Regions from separate parts of the Desulfofalx alkaliphila DSM 12257 genome, predicted to be linked through region 2. Evidence: predicted binding sites of a transcription regulator. Region 2 holds the regulator's gene; the other holds the start of a gene.
The links. Region 2 encodes HrcA, which represses chaperone genes, less so after heat shock. Its sites were predicted from a motif close to TGTTAGCACTCNNNNNNNNNGAGTGCTAACA; they were not measured.

Region 1 (7,967 bases), on a different contig from region 2:
TCGTATCCGTCCCCAGGACTTAGGGCTGCTTTCGGCGGTGGGTGTCACCGATGTGGCTGTGTTGCCCACCGTTAAAGTAGGTATAGTTTCCACCGGAGATGAAGTGGTTGCACCGGAAAAGCTGCCTCAACCCGGCCAAGTGCGGGATATAAATTCCTACGCCCTCTATGGGCAAGTAAAACAGGGCGGGGGCAGTGCTAAACTGTACGGGCTTGTGAAAGATGATTTTGACAGCCTAAAAGAAACACTGACCGCCGCCATGGCAGAAAATGATATTGTTTTAGTATCCGGCGGCAGCTCGGTGGGTACCAGGGATGTCACTGCCAAGGTAATAGATACCCTGGGCAAGCCCGGAGTATTATTTCACGGCATCAACATAAAACCGGGCAAACCCACCATCGGAGCGGTGGTGGGGGGGAAAATACTCTTTGGCCTGCCGGGACATCCGGTGTCAGCAATGGTGGTATACAACCTGCTGGTTGACCCCCTGGTACGGTGGGGAAGCTATCAAAATGCCGGGAAAGAATTGTTCATAAGGGCCAAGTTGAACCGCAACATGCGCTCGGCGGCAGGGCGGGAAGACTTTTTGCGGGTGCGGCTGTACTTCGACCAAGGGGAGTTAATGGCCGAACCTGTTTTGGGTAAATCAGGACTGATATCAACAATGGTGAAGGCAGACGGACTTGCGCGGGTGCCCGAAGGCAAAGAGGGCGTAGAGGCCGGTGAGTACCTGGAGGTAAAGCTGTTTTAAGGTGTTCAAAAAGAAGTTTTTTTGAGCATTTATTATTAGAGGAGAGTGGAAAAATGAAACGGGATGTTTATTTAGACGATAAACCCTGGGAGCAGGCCCTGGAAGAATATCTACAATATTTAGACGAACTTGGGGCGCTGGAGCCGGGGCCTGCAGAAATAATAAAGGCAGAGGATGCCTTAGGCCGGGTTACCGCAGAACCGGTGTATGCCCGTTCTTCTTCGCCCCACTACCACGCTTCGGCCATGGATGGGGTAGCAGTGCGCTCCCTGGATACCTTTGGGGCGTCAGAGACCACACCTAAGCAGCTTAAAATGGGGGAACAGGCTGTGATGGTGGATACCGGAGACCCGGTGCCGCCGGAATATGATGCGGTGGTGATGATTGAAGACGTACACTTTGTCAGTGAAGAATTAATTGAGATAACGGCAGCGGTGGCACCCTGGCAGCATGTGCGCGTAATCGGTGAAGATGTGGTGGCCACCGAGATGATATTGCCGGGCAACCACATCATTCGTCCCATGGATATTGGGGGTATTTTAGCCGGAGGGATAACGGAAATTAAGGTACATCCCCGGCCCAAGGTGGCTATTTTACCCACCGGCACCGAGTTGGTGCAGCCGGGCAGCCAATTAAAGGTTGGCGACATCATCGAATACAACACACGGGTGCTTGGTTCGTACATAAGGGAATGGGGCGGCCAACCCATCCGTGGGGAAATAACCGCAGATGATTATGAAAAGCTAAAGGACCGCATCTTAAAGGCTGTGGAAGAGTCAGATATGGTGATGGTTAACGCCGGTTCCTCTGCCGGCCGTGAAGATTATACGGTGGATTTGGTGCGGGAGTTGGGCCGGGTGCTTACCCACGGAGTTGCCACCAAGCCTGCCAAGCCGGTGATACTTGGGGAAATAAAAGGCAAACCGGTGGTGGGTGTGCCGGGCTATCCGGTTTCGGCTGTACTGGCCTGCGAGTTGTTTGTAAAACCTTTAGTGTGCAAAAAACTGGGTGTTGCCCCCTACAGGCGGCCGGAAATTCCGGCCACAGTATCCCGTAAAGTTGTCACTCCCCTGGGTGTAGAGGAGTTTATTCGGGTTAAACTGGGCCGGGTAGGGGAAAAGACCATAGCCACCCCCATATCCCGGGGTGCAGGAATGATCATGTCCATGGTGCGGGCCGACGGTATACTGCGGGTGCCCCGCAACACCGAAGGCTACCAGGCCGGTGAAAGGGTACCCATAGAACTGCTGCGTTCACTGGATGAAATCACCGAGACCACAGTGGTTATCGGCAGCCATGACATCGCCCTGGATGTGCTTGCCAACTACCTGAAAAAATTGTATCCCCAGGCCTCCCTGTCTTCAGCCCATGTGGGCAGCCTGGGCGGACTTACCGCCTTAAAGCGCAAAGAGGCCCACTGTGCCGGAACCCACCTGCTGGATGAAGAAACCGGGGATTACAACGTTTCCTATATTAAGCGTTTGCTGCCTGACAGAAAAATGGTCCTGGTCAACCTGGTTTACCGGGAGCAGGGTTTAATAGTGGCCAAGGGCAATCCCAAAAATATTACCGGCCTGGCCGACCTGGTTAACCCGGGCCTTAGTTTTGTTAACCGCCAGCGGGGTGCTGGCACCCGCATACTGCTGGACTTTAAACTAAAGGAACTGGGCATTAGTCCGGAACAAGTTCACGGTTATCAGCACGAAGAATACACCCATATGGCAGTGGCCGCAGCGGTGGCCAGCGGTTCTGCAGATGCAGGGTTAGGAATTAAAGCTGCTGCCAAGGCCTTGGGCCTTGATTTTATCGGAGTGATAGAAGAAAGATATGACCTCTGCATTCCGGAAGAATACTGGGACACACCGATAATTCAGCGCCTGTTAAAAGTAATGGAACTGCCGGAGTTTCAACAGGAAGTATATAAACTGGGGGGTTATGACCTGCGGGACTGCGGTAAGGTTATGTGGCGGCAGAGTGACAGTGATGTATAGTCCCGACAGATTTAAACCCGGTTATAAGGTGTGGTTGGAATGGGATGGCACGGTATTTGGTGACGGCTTGTTTAAGCTCTTAAAACTAATACATGAAATGGGCTCCATATCCGCAGCTGCCCGGGAAATGAATATGTCCTACCGGGCAGCCTGGGGTAGAATAAAAACCGCCCAAAAACGCTGGCAAATAGAACTGGTGGTTACCCAGGTGGGCGGTGAACAGGGAGGCGGTGCAACCCTGACCCCCCCCGCCCTAGAGTTAATTAAGCGCTACAGCAGCTTTCGTCAACAGGTGGACGGTGTCATTGAGGAATTGTTTAAGGAAAGTTTTGCCCTTAAATAACCACCCGCCAGGGGTTAGCGTATATGTTCAAGCGCTTGCCCCGGGCGAAACCGACCACCGTGAGGCCCAGTTCCACTGCCATTTCCACCGCCAGGGCGGTGGGGGCCGACCGGGATACTAAAATGGGCAGGCCCATCTTGGCAACCTTAATCAATATTTCGGAAGAAATGCGCCCGCTAAAAACCATGATTTTGTCATCAAAGGGAATATTATTTAAAAAGCAGTGCCCAAATATTTTATCCACTGCATTGTGTCTTCCGATATCTTCAAAGAAAACCACCACTTGGTCAGCGGTACACAGAGCCGCGTTGTGTACGCCGCCGGTTTCTTTAAATAAAGTGGATTGTTCTTCCAAATCGGTGCTCAACTGCCATATGTGCCGGGGGGTGACAAAGGTGGTGCTGTCCACCACAGACATGGACTTGGCGTCGTTTACAAAGTAAAAGGATGACCGCCCGCGCCCGCAGCAAGAGGTTATATAGCGCTTTAAAAACCGCTTTTCCGCTTGCCCGGCATTGGCGCTGACATGGATGATACCTTCTTCTTCATCAACGGAGATGTCATGCAGGTCGGACGGCTGCTGTAAAATGCCCTCGGAGCAAAGAAAACCCACTGCCAATTCTTTCAGGTACTGGGGTGAGCAGACCAAGGTAACAAATTCATCACCGTTTAAAAAAAGTGTCACCGGTATTTCGGTAACCACCTTGTCCTCTTCTTGGCTAATTGCGCTATCAACAACTTTGGTTATTGGTAAGGAAACAAAGTTTTCTTTTTTCATCACTACCTCCAGGGGAAAGTTTTTTAACATTTTTTACTTTTTCTATTCTAACCTGTTGGGGAAAAAAAGTACATAGGCGGTGATTACTGTGATAAAAGTGGGGGTAATAACCCTGAGCGATAAAGGTTCCCGGGGGGAACGGGAAGACAAAAGCGGCCAAGTAATTAAAGAAATGATGGCCCAAATCGGTGGTGAGCTGGCATATTATCGGGTAATAGCCGATGACCTGGAATTAATTAAGGAACAATTGCTGTACTGCTGCGATGATTTAAAGCTTAACCTGGTGCTTACCACCGGAGGCACAGGATTTAGCCCCCGGGATAACACACCGGATGCCACCCTGGCGGTAATAGATAAAGAAGCCCCGGGCATTGCCGAAGCCATGCGGCTTGAATCGCTGCGCATTACTCCCAAGGCCATGCTCAGCCGGGCGGTGGCCGGCATTAGAAAGAGCACCTTAATCATTAACCTGCCGGGAAGTCCCAAGGGCGTAAGGGAATGTTTAGCGGTGGTGCTGCCGGCCCTGCCCCACGGATTGGAAATACTGTCCGGAGCCGGCGGGGAATGTGGTCAGGATTAAAAATATACATGGAAATTTTTTTAAGTTGTGTATAAAGCATGATGCTAAAGGCAACAATATAAATAGAAAATATTAGAAAGCAAGTAATATTTATATAAAATGAGAAACTAAAAGTTTTTTACCCCTAATTAACCATTTTGAAAAATTATGATATTTTTCTTCCCTCAGGGGTATTTGCTTTTGGATTTTTCGTTTTATATTATATTACTTGGATGTTAGCACTCATCTAGCGTGAGTGCTAACAGTAAAAATTTAAGAAAATATTTCTCAATATCAAGGAGGGGTATTTGTGGCAATCAAACCACTAGGTGACAGGGTAGTTGTAAAGGCACTGCCCAGCGAAGAAGTGACTAAGAGCGGTATTGTATTACCTGACACTGCAAAGGAAAAGCCTCAGCAGGCAGAAGTTATTGCAGTAGGCCCCGGCCGGGTGCTGGAAAACGGCCAGCGTCAGCCCATGGATGTTAAGGCAGGCGACAAGGTGCTGTATTCCAAGTATGCCGGCAATGAAGTAAAAGTTGACGGTGAAGAATATCTTATTCTGCGCGAAATGGATATCTTAGCAGTAATTGAATAACTACACTGAACCTAGGACAAGAAGGAGGTCATTATTTTGGCAGGTAAAGAAATTATCTTTAGCGAAAATGCTCGCAAGGCCCTTGAAAAAGGCGTTAATGCCTTAGCTGAAGCTGTAAAAGTAACCCTCGGCCCCAAAGGCCGCAACGTTGTATTGGAAAAAAAGTTCGGTTCTCCCCTAATTACCAATGACGGTGTAACCATTGCCAGAGAAGTGGAGTTAGCAGACCACTTTGAAAATATGGGTGCTCAACTTGTAAAGGAAGTTGCCACCAAGACCAACGATGTTGCCGGTGACGGCACCACCACAGCCACCTTGCTGGCCCAGGCACTGGTGCGTGAAGGCTTGAAAAACGTAGCTGCCGGTGCAAACCCAATGATTCTCAAGCGCGGTATTGAGCGTGCTGTTGAAAAGGCAGTTGAAGAAATTAAGAATCAATCCAAACACATTGAAAGCAAAGAAGCCATTGCTCAGGTGGCCAGCATTTCTGCCAACGACAGTAAAATTGGTGAACTGATTGCCGACGCCATGGAAAAGGTGGGCAAGGACGGAGTTATCACCGTTGAAGAATCCCAGAGCATGGGCACATCCCTGGAAGTTGTTGAAGGTATGAACTTTGACCGCGGTTACATTTCTCCGTACATGATTACCGACACCGACAAAATGGAAGCTACCTTGAGCGACCCATACATACTGATCACCGATAAGAAGATCAGTGCCGTGGCTGACGTATTGCCTGTACTGGAGAAAGTTGTGCAAACCGGCAAGCCCTTAATGATTATCTGTGAAGACCTGGAAGGTGAAGCCCTGGCAACTTTAGTGCTCAACAAACTCCGCGGTACCTTCACCTGTGTAGCCGTTAAAGCTCCCGGATTCGGTGATCGCCGTAAGGCCATGTTGGAGGACCTTGCTATCCTCACCGGCGGTACAGTAATCACTGAAGAAGTGGGCTTAAAGCTTGAAAATGCAACCTTAGATTTGATGGGAACTGCTCGCCAGGTTCGCGTGAAGAAAGAAGAAACCATTATTGTAGGTGGCCAGGGCGAAGCGGACAAAATCACTGCCCGTGTTGCTCAAATTAAGAGACAAATTGAAGACTCCACCTCCGAGTTTGATAAAGAAAAACTGCAAGAACGTCTGGCTAAACTGGCCGGCGGTGTAGCGGTAATTTCTGTGGGTGCAGCCACTGAAACAGAAATGAAAGAAAAGAAACTGCGCATTGAAGACGCACTGAACGCTACCCGTGCTGCAGTTGAAGAAGGTATTGTATCCGGCGGCGGTACCTGCTATGTGGATATTATTCCTGCCCTGGAAGGCTTAACCGCTGACGAAAGCGATGAAAAGACAGGTATCGATATTGTTAAACGCTCACTGGAAGAACCGCTGCGTCAAATTGCTAACAACGCCGGTGTAGAAGGCTCTGTGGTGGTTGAGAAAGTTCGCCACAAGGAGCAGGGTGTTGGTTACGATGCTCTCCGTGATAAGTTTACCAATATGATTGATGCAGGTATTGTAGACCCGGCAAAAGTAACCCGTTCTGCTTTACAGAATGCTGCCAGCATTGCTGCAATGATTCTGACCACAGAAACGCTGGTGGCCGACCTTCCCGAAGATCCAAAGAGCGACCCCATGGGCGGCATGGGCGGCGGAATGCCCATGATGTAAGTAAAAAATCCTTGCGCTTTAGGCGCAAGGATTTTTTTGTTCATAGGGTATGATTAAACTTTGGGCCCCGGGGTTTGGAATAATTCGGTGGATAAGTATCTCTCGCCGGTGTCCGGCAGCAGTACCACCACCATTTTGCCCTTATTTTCCGGCAGCTTGGCTATCTGGCCGGCGGCATAGGCTGCGGCCCCTGAGGATATGCCCACTAACAATCCCTCATCCTTAGCCAGGCTGCGGGCGGTTTCCATGGCCTGCCGGTCGGTTACCCGTATCACCTTATCCAGCAGCTCCACCTGCAGCACCTCGGGCACAAAGCCGGCACCTATGCCCTGTATTTTGTGCGGCCCGGCGCTGCCGCCGGAAATAACCGGAGATGAAGCCGGTTCAACGGCAACTGTTTGCAGGTCGGGTTTTCTTTCTTTCAGTGCTCTGGCCACACCGGTAATGGTGCCGCCGGTGCCCACCCCGGCCACGAAAATATCCACCTTACCTTCGGTATCCTCCCATATTTCCTGGGCAGTTGTTTCTGAGTGCACCCTGGGATTTGCCATGTTTTCAAACTGCTGGGGGATAAAGGAACTGCTGTATTCTTGTGCCAGCCTCTTTGCCTCTTCCACTGCCCCGGCCATGCCCTTGGTACCCGGTGTAAGCACTATTTCAGCCCCATAGGCCCTTAGTAAGCTGCGCCGCTCTGCACTCATTGTTTCGGGCATGGTAAGTATCAAGCGATAACCTTTAATGGCGCAGGCCAGGGCCAGACCAATGCCGGTATTTCCGCTGGTGGGTTCGATAATGACGGTATCACTGTTTAATAAGCCCTTTTTTTCAGCCTCGTCAATCATTGCTATACCAATGCGATCCTTTACACTGCCGCCGGGATTAAAAAACTCCACCTTGGCAATCACCTGGGCACCACCGGCAGCCGACAACTTATTTAACCGTACCAGGGGTGTTTTACCGATTAACTCCAAAAGGCTGTTTTTAATATTCATGGTAACCACCTCAATTTTAATTATTAGGGCCGAATCGGTTGCCCATCCTCTTATTTTAACCTACAATAGAATAATATTAACAAAAAAGAGACAACGCAGGTGAAGAAAAAATAAATGACTAATTCGACCAAACCAATTATTAATCCCTACCTGGCGGTGCTGCTGGGTGTGCTGGCGGCCTCCTTTTCAGCAATCTTTACTAAGCTGGCTGACGCCCCGGCATTAATTATCGCTTTTTACCGCTTGGCTTTCACCGTGCTGCTGCTGGCACCGCTGGCCTTTGCCACCGG
Region 2 (7,967 bases):
CAGCGCCGGTTTGGGTGCCTTCAGGCACCTTCATTTCCACATCCCCGTCCAGGGTGGGTACAGTTATTTCATCCCCCAGCGCAGCCTGGGCAAAAGTAATCGGTACTTCACAGAAGACCTCATTGCCATCACGTTTAAATATTTTGTGCGGACGGACTGAAATAAATACATATAAGTCCCCCGGAGGGCCACCCCTTAAACCGGGCTCCCCTTCACCGTTTAACCGCAGTCTGACCCCGTTATCTACCCCCGCAGGTATTTTGACATGAATACTGCGGGTGCGGCGCACAGTACCTGTTCCCCTGCAGGTGGGGCATGGTCTGTCTATTACCTGGCCGGTACCGTTGCAGTTGCCACAGGTGCGCGATTGTATCACACGGCCAAAGGGGGTGTTAGCCGCCTGCTGAATTTGCCCACTGCCGTGACAAACACCGCATTTTTTGGGCGAAGTGCCCGGTGCCGCCCCACTGCCGTTGCAGGTTTCGCAGTGCTCGGTGCGGGGCACCTGGATATCCCTTTCCACGCCAAAGGCAGCTTCTTTAAAGGATATCTCCATATTAATTCTTAAATCGTTGCCCTTTTGGGGACCGGTACGTTGACGCCGACCGCCCCCAAAGAAAATGTCAAAGATATCGTCCAAGCCGCCAAATCCGCCGGCGCCAAAACCATCAAAATCGAAACCCTGACCGTTGGCCCCTGCGTGTCCAAAGCGGTCATATTTCGAGCGCTTTTCAGGATCACTGAGCACTGCATAGGCTTCAGCAGCCTCTTTAAATTTTGCCTCCGCTTCCTTATCTCCGGGATTTACATCGGGGTGATATTGCCGGGCCAGCTTTCGATATGCCTTCTTTATGTCGTCGGCCGAGGCATCCCTTGAAAGCCCCAAGACCTCATAGTAATCTCTCTTGGACATGGGGTCACCACCTTAAAATAAAAATACGCAAAGCGCAGGGGAGGTAACCTCCCCTGCGGGACTTTACTGTTCGGTTCAAAATAAATATTTTGAACACTCAACATTATACTATATTATGTGCTATTTGTCTTTTTTGTCCTCTTCTTCTTTTACTTTATATTCAGCGTCCACCACATTTTCATCCTCAGCTTGAGATTGAGCACCGCAGGTGCCGCCCTGGCAGCCGCCTTGTTCACCGCCCTCTTGTTCTGCCTGCTGCTGATACATGGCAGTGGTCAATTCATACAGCGGTTTAGTTAAGTCTTCAGTCTTTTGTTTAATATCTTCAATGTTATCCGAGGCCATTGCGGTGCGCAATTCTTCAATGGCCTTGTTTACCTTGTCAATCATAGCCTTATCGGCCTTTTCAGCAAAATCTTTCACCGCTTTTTCAGCCTGATAAATCAAGCTATCGGCATTGTTGCGTACCTCAACTGCCTCTTGGCGCTTTTTGTCCTCTTCGGCATAGCGTTCAGCGTCTTTTACCATTTTTTCAATTTCTTCATCACTTAAACCGCCGCTGCTGGTAATGGTGATACTTTGTTCTTTATTGGTAGACATATCCTTAGCAGATACATTTACTATACCGTTAGCATCGATATCAAACTTAACTTCAATTTGCGGTACACCCCGGGGTGCCGGCGGAATACCGGTTAAGGAAAACCGACCCAGTGTCTTGTTGTCTGCCGCCATGGGACGCTCACCCTGCAGCACATGAATTTCCACTGTGGTTTGGTTGTCAGCGGCAGTGGAGAAGACCTGGCTCTTTGATGTGGGAATGGTGGTGTTGCGCTCAATTAAACGGGTAAATACCCCACCCAAGGTTTCAATTCCCAAGGAAAGCGGTGTCACATCCAGCAGTAAAACATCCTTCACTTCACCGGCCAACACCCCTGCCTGAATGGCAGCCCCCAATGCCACACACTCATCGGGGTTAATGCCCTTGTGAGGCTCTTTACCTAAATACTTCTTAATTGCTTCCTGTACCGCCGGAATACGGGTAGAACCACCCACCAACAATATTTTATCTATATCCTTAGGTTCCAGGCCGGAATCCGCCATTGCCTGTCTGGTTGGCCCCATGGTTTTTTCCACCAGGTCTGCGGTCAGTTCATCAAACTTAGCCCTGGATAAGTTTAAGTCTAAGTGTTTGGGTCCGTCTTCACCGGCTGTAATAAAGGGCAGGTTAATGTTTGAAGTCATTACGCCGGATAATTCAATTTTGGCCTTTTCAGCGGCTTCCCTTAAACGCTGCATTGCCATGCGGTCGTTTTTCAAATCAATGCCTGATTCTTTTTTAAATTCCGCTACCATCCAATCCACAATGCGCTGGTCAAAGTCGTCGCCACCTAAACGGTTGTTACCGCTGGTGGCCTTTACTTCAAATACGCCGTCGCCCAGCTCTAAAATGGATACGTCAAAGGTGCCACCGCCTAAGTCATAAACCAGTATCGTTTGGTCTTCACCTTTATCTAAACCGTAAGCCAATGCCGCTGCGGTGGGCTCGTTAATAATACGCAGCACCTCTAAGCCTGCAATTTTACCGGCATCTTTGGTGGCCTGACGCTGGGCATCGGAAAAATATGCCGGCACAGTAATTACCGCTTTAGTAACCTTGGTGCCCAAATAAGCCTCCGCATCAGCCTTCATTTTTTGCAATATCATTGCTGAAACTTCAGGGGGTGAATAGTCTTTACCCTCAATATTAACCTTATGGGTGGTACCCATATAACGCTTAATTGAACTAATGGTGCGGTCGGGATTACTCACAGCCTGCCTTTTGGCAATCTGACCCACCAACCGCTCACCGGTTTTAGAAAAACCTACCACCGAAGGAGTGGTCCGTGCCCCTTCAGCATTAGGAATAACCACCGCTTCGCCGCCTTCCATTACGGCTACGCAGGAGTTAGTAGTGCCAAGATCAATACCTATTACTTTGCCCATTTGCAATCAACCTCCAATTATTCCTATGTATCTTGTCTTAAGCTTATTTAGCAACTTTAACTAAACTGGGACGAATTACCTTGCCCTTTAGAGTGTATCCTTTGCGCAATTCTTCTACCACTGTGTTTTCACTATGTTCATCGCTTTCCACCTGCATCATAGCCTCATGCACCATGGGGTCAAACTCCTTCCCCTCGGCAGCAATTTCTTCTAAGCCTTCCTTGTTTAACACTTCCATCAGCTGGCGATGAATCATTTTTACACCGGCTGCAAAATCATCTCCGGGTGTGTCTGCAGCACCCAGGGCCCGGTCAAAGTTGTCCAGCACCGGGAGCAGTTCTATTATTAAACTCTCACTTGCATACTTAATCAGTTGTTCCCGCTCTTCTTTGGTGCGCCGCCGATAGTTATCAAAATCCGCTTGGGTTCTTAGCAGGCGGTTATAATTTTCCTCTGCCTCGGCTGTTTTGCTGTCTAGCAATTGCTGCATTTGCTCCAATGTTAATTCCACAGCGGCTTCCTTTTGGTCTTCAGAAGCTTCATTTAGCCCTTCCTTTTCTGTCTCCTGCACTTCTTCCTTTTCCGTCTCCTGCTGCAGCTTTTGCTTGTTTTCTTCCGTCAAAATTATCACCCCACAAACCTATTAAACATCTGAGTTCACATCACCGTCATCACCGGATTTACCGTCACGCATTTTAATAATGGTATCTATTCTTAAAATTGCCTCTGCAATTTCACCGGCAGCCTTAAGTGCGTATATTTTTACCAGGGCAGGGTCAACCACGCCCAATTCCAGCATATCAGCCACTTCACCGCTATCACAATCAAGGGCAATTGAAGCCTTGCCCTGCTCAATCTGTGCAACATAAACATCGCCCATCTTTTCCAGGGGATTAAAGCCGGCATTGGACACTATTTGGGCCATGGGGCGTTTTAAGGCTTCAACTACGCAGTCCACCCCAAAACCGGCCATGCCGCGGGTTTCTTCCCGGAGTTTTTCCACTTCCCGGGCCACTGCCAGTTCCAGCGAGCCCCCTCCGGGCACCACGCCGCCTTTAACTGCAGCCTGTACCGCTGCCGCAGCATCCTTGGCAATACGCTGACGTTCCCCCACCACCTCAGAGGTGGCAGCCCCCACCAGCACAGTGGCCATGGGCTTGCCGCTGCCCTCTAAAATCCAAACCTGTTCCAACTTTTCATCACTTTTTACCCTCTGGGCATAACCCAGATATTTAGCCAAATCGGGCTCCTTCTTTTTTAAGCCGGTGCGTTTAACCATGCGGGCACCGCAGTGCTCTGCCGCCTTGCTCAGCTCTTTATTGGGCACCCGCTGTAACACCATTATTCCGGCATCGGTAAGCATTTCTTCGGCAAGATCATTGACCCCCCGGTCCACCAGCACCAGGCCGACCCCTAGATCAATTATTTTTTGTAGATTGGTACGAAATTCATTTTGCAGTTCCAGGTAGCGTGCAAATCCACTTTCAGTACCGAGGGATTCTTCTTCAATTTCTTCCGGCTCCAGGGCATCATCAATGACCAAGACCTTTACTTGCTGTAAGTCTTTGGGCATTTGCTTGTTCATGCGCTCCTTGCCAATTATAACGCCCATAAAGACACCGTTTTCTGCCCCTTCCTCCGCCAGCACAGCGTCAGCCAGTTTAAAGGCAGTGTCCTCTAGCTTTTCTTGGCCAATTAACTTGGCAGCACTTACCACCAGGTCAGCAATATCCTCATGTTCCCGGCCGGCCACCAGGGCCACCTGCCGTATTGCCGGATCATCGAGACCGGTAACGGCCCTGGCCTGTTTCTCAATTTCCCCTTGGGCTCTCCTTAGGCCCGCCCTCAGACCTTCAATAACCCGGGCCACCGGCACCCCCCTGGCCACCTGGTCAACACCGGCGCTAACCAGGGCGCCGGCCATTACAGTGGCGGTGGTGGTGCCGTCCCCAATCTCCTCCTGCTGAGACTTAGCTATATTAATTACCATTTTTGCAGCGGGGTGGCTGGCCTCCATCATGCTGAGAATGGTAACACCGTCGTTTGTGATTACCACCTCGCCAAACCGATCCACCAGCATTGTATCAAGCCCTTTGGGACCAAGGGTGCCCTCCACCGCTGCAGAAATGGCACGCACTGCATTGGAGTTGGTTATTAATGCCGCCAGCCTTTCATCCACCTCAGAGCCCTGGCTGGCATGTTGCTTCAAACTCAATTATCTTCCTCCTCACCGTCAACTTACACGCGGTTAATTTTACTCATAGTCTGATTTAAAATATTTGCCAAATGCTCAACCACAGAAATTACTTTGGCATATTCCATTCTGGTTGGCCCCAGCACCCCCAGGGTACCTACCAAGCGGTCACCCATATGATAGGTGGCGGTAACCATAGTACAGTCCTTTATTTGATCATAGCTGTTCTCCACCCCAATACGTACAGAAACATCGCTGTCACTGCTGCTGTCGGTAAGGATTTCCTGCAGCAGTTGTTCTTTTTCCAACAGAGATAAAAGGGTCTTTAGTTTTTCAATATTATGGAATTCCGGTTGGTTAAGTATATTATATACCCCGCCCAAATAAATCTTATCCTTGGTTTCACCCCTAAGGTTTTCCAAGGGACCTAAAGCAACATCCAGAAAGTACCTGTACTTAGATAACTCGAAATATATTTCCTTCATGATGGTCATTTTAATGTGTTCGGGGTTAACCCCTGACAACTTTGCATTCAACACCGATGAAATTTGTTCTAAGTCTGCCTGGGTAATGTTTTCTGCCACCTCAATCATCTGGTGCTGCACCGCCCCGGTATCAAGCACAACAATCACCATGGCCTGGGTGGGCGACATAGAAACCAGCTGAACGTATTTTATTGTATAGTCAGCAACTTGAGGTGCCATTACCATGGAAGGATAGTTTGTCAGCCTGGTTAAAAGTTGGCCTGTTCGATAAATTATTCTGCCAATTTCCTGGGATTTACTGCTGTAACTTTCATTAATAAGCTGCTGTTGTCTTTCAGTAAGCTGCTCCTTTTCCATCAAATAATCCACATAATAACGGTAACCTAAATCTGAAGGTATCCGCCCAGCTGAAGTGTGGGGCTGTTCAATAAACCCTAGTTCTTCTAAATCTGCCATGTCGTTTCTAACAGTGGCCGGACTAACTCCAAGTTTGTATTTTTTGGAAATGGTCCTCGATCCCACCGGTTCAGCAGTGGAAATGTAATCGTGAATGATAGCCAGCAATATTTTTTTCTTCCGGTCATCCATTACCACAGGAACCACCTCCTTCTGTTAGCACTCTAGTTTGTTGAGTGCTAAAGTGCTCCCAAAATAAACATAGCACCACACCCGTTTTTTGTCAAGCGGGTAGTTTACCATAAGCACCCATATAAAACTTAAGCCAGGGCTTTATACAAACTTACTAAAAACCAGGTTCGCAAGGGGCAAACCCTTAGGTGTCAGCCTAAGGTGACTGTCTTTCAGCTCCACCAGCCCGTCGGCCCTAAGTTCTGCAACTTCCTGCTGCCAGACATCTGTTAAATGTAAACCAAAACGCTTGTAAAATTGTTTTAAGTTTATACCTTCCAGCAGCCTCAAACCCATAAAGGCGGTTTCTATCATGGAGTCCTGCCGGCTCAGTGGGTGACTCTCCGCCACCGGCGCCACCCCTTTTGCCAACTGACTGACATAGAGTTCAACATCTGCAGTATTGGCCCAACGCCGGGCATTAAGGTGTGAATGGGCAGCGGGCCCTAAACCTAAATAAGGGCCGTTATGCCAATAACAGAGGTTGTGCCGGGAATAATAGCCCGGTTTAGCAAAGCTAGAAATTTCGTAATGCCGGTACCCCTGGGCCGTTAAAAAAATAATTGCTTCATTATACATGTCCAATTCTTCTTCTTGGGAAACTGCCTTTAAGCGGCCCTTATCAAGGGCAGTTGTGAGCGGTGTACCCTCTTCCCATTGCAAACCATAGCAGGCCAGGTGGTTTGGATCAAGCCTTGTCAATAGCCGCAGGGATTGCCGCCAATGGTCAAGGGTTTGACCGGGAATACCAAAAATTAAATCCAGATTAATGTTATCAAACCCCACCTGCCTGGCATCTTCCACAGCCTGCACCACCTCTTGATACCCATGGGTCCGACCCAATAACTGCAGCAGATGCCGCTGGCAGGCCTGCACACCTAAACTGAGGCGGTTTACCCCTCCCCGGCGCAGCACAGTAAGTTTTGACAAATCCAAGGTATCGGGGTTAGCCTCCACTGTCACTTCAGCATCCTGCTGCCAGCCCAGGTGCCTTTGTAAACAGTCCAACAAGATGGACAAGAGCCTTTCTTCCAGCACAGTGGGGGTGCCCCCGCCGATAAAAAGGGTGTTTATTTTTAATTCAGGAAAAAGCCGGGCATAATATGCCGCCTCCAGTTCCAAAGCTTTAAGATAATCCTCTGCCAAAGGATAACTATATGGATAGGAAACAAAGTCACAATAGTGGCACTTTTGCAAACAAAAGGGCACGTGTACATATAAACCAAGGATCACAAAACATTTCCCCTCTACAGCACTAGTTTTCCCCAGTTAGTAAGAAAATAGACCAGGACAGCCGCCTGTGCCCATGGGGCATGGCTAACCAAAGAAAGAGTCAATTACGCCCGTCCATAAACTTTTTTAAATAAATAAAAATGGTGTGGAAAATTATTCCGGTGACGGTGCCCAGCAAAACACCGGCAAAAAGAGCGTAGCAAAAGTCCTCAAAAGAAAAGGGCCGGGGCAAATTCATAATTATAATAACGGAAAAAGCTATTACATTAACATATACAAATCTGTTATTGAGAAAGTGCAAGTTTAAACGGCACCCCCCTAATAAATTTAATAATTAAGGATTCGATTTCTCGAATCCTTAATTATGTAAAAACCTATTATAATTCATTACCTATCCTCTTCCCCGATATTCAACACCGCCATGAAGGCCTCTTGGGGTACTTCCACGCTGCCCACTTGTTTCATGCGCTTTTTACCTTCTTTTTGCTTTTCAAGCAGCTTGCGCTTTCTGGTAATGTCACCGCCGTAACAC

Region 1: the regulator HrcA is predicted to act here: its motif matches at 4,657-4,687, upstream of groES (co-chaperone GroES).

What each region holds. Positions count from the first base shown of each region.
Region 1 is NZ_KL544001.1:69,404-77,370, forward strand. It holds gene BR02_RS0113520 (molybdopterin molybdotransferase MoeA) at 1-751, shown strand, start outside; gene BR02_RS0113525 (molybdopterin biosynthesis protein) at 805-2,742, shown strand; gene BR02_RS0113530 (winged helix-turn-helix domain-containing protein) at 2,735-3,085, shown strand; gene fdhD (formate dehydrogenase accessory sulfurtransferase FdhD) at 3,078-3,863, opposite strand; gene mog (molybdopterin adenylyltransferase) at 3,952-4,443, shown strand; gene groES (co-chaperone GroES) at 4,733-5,020, shown strand; gene groL (chaperonin GroEL) at 5,057-6,685, shown strand; gene cysK (cysteine synthase A) at 6,739-7,677, opposite strand; gene BR02_RS0113560 (DMT family transporter) at 7,792-7,967, shown strand, end outside.
Region 2 is NZ_JONT01000001.1:136,029-143,995, reverse strand. It holds gene dnaJ (molecular chaperone DnaJ) at 1-913, opposite strand, end outside; gene dnaK (molecular chaperone DnaK) at 1,034-2,896, opposite strand; gene grpE (nucleotide exchange factor GrpE) at 2,940-3,527, opposite strand; gene BR02_RS0100705 (TCP-1/cpn60 chaperonin family protein) at 3,540-5,111, opposite strand; gene hrcA (heat-inducible transcriptional repressor HrcA) at 5,135-6,169, opposite strand; gene hemW (radical SAM family heme chaperone HemW) at 6,305-7,435, opposite strand; gene lepA (translation elongation factor 4) at 7,823-7,967, opposite strand, start outside.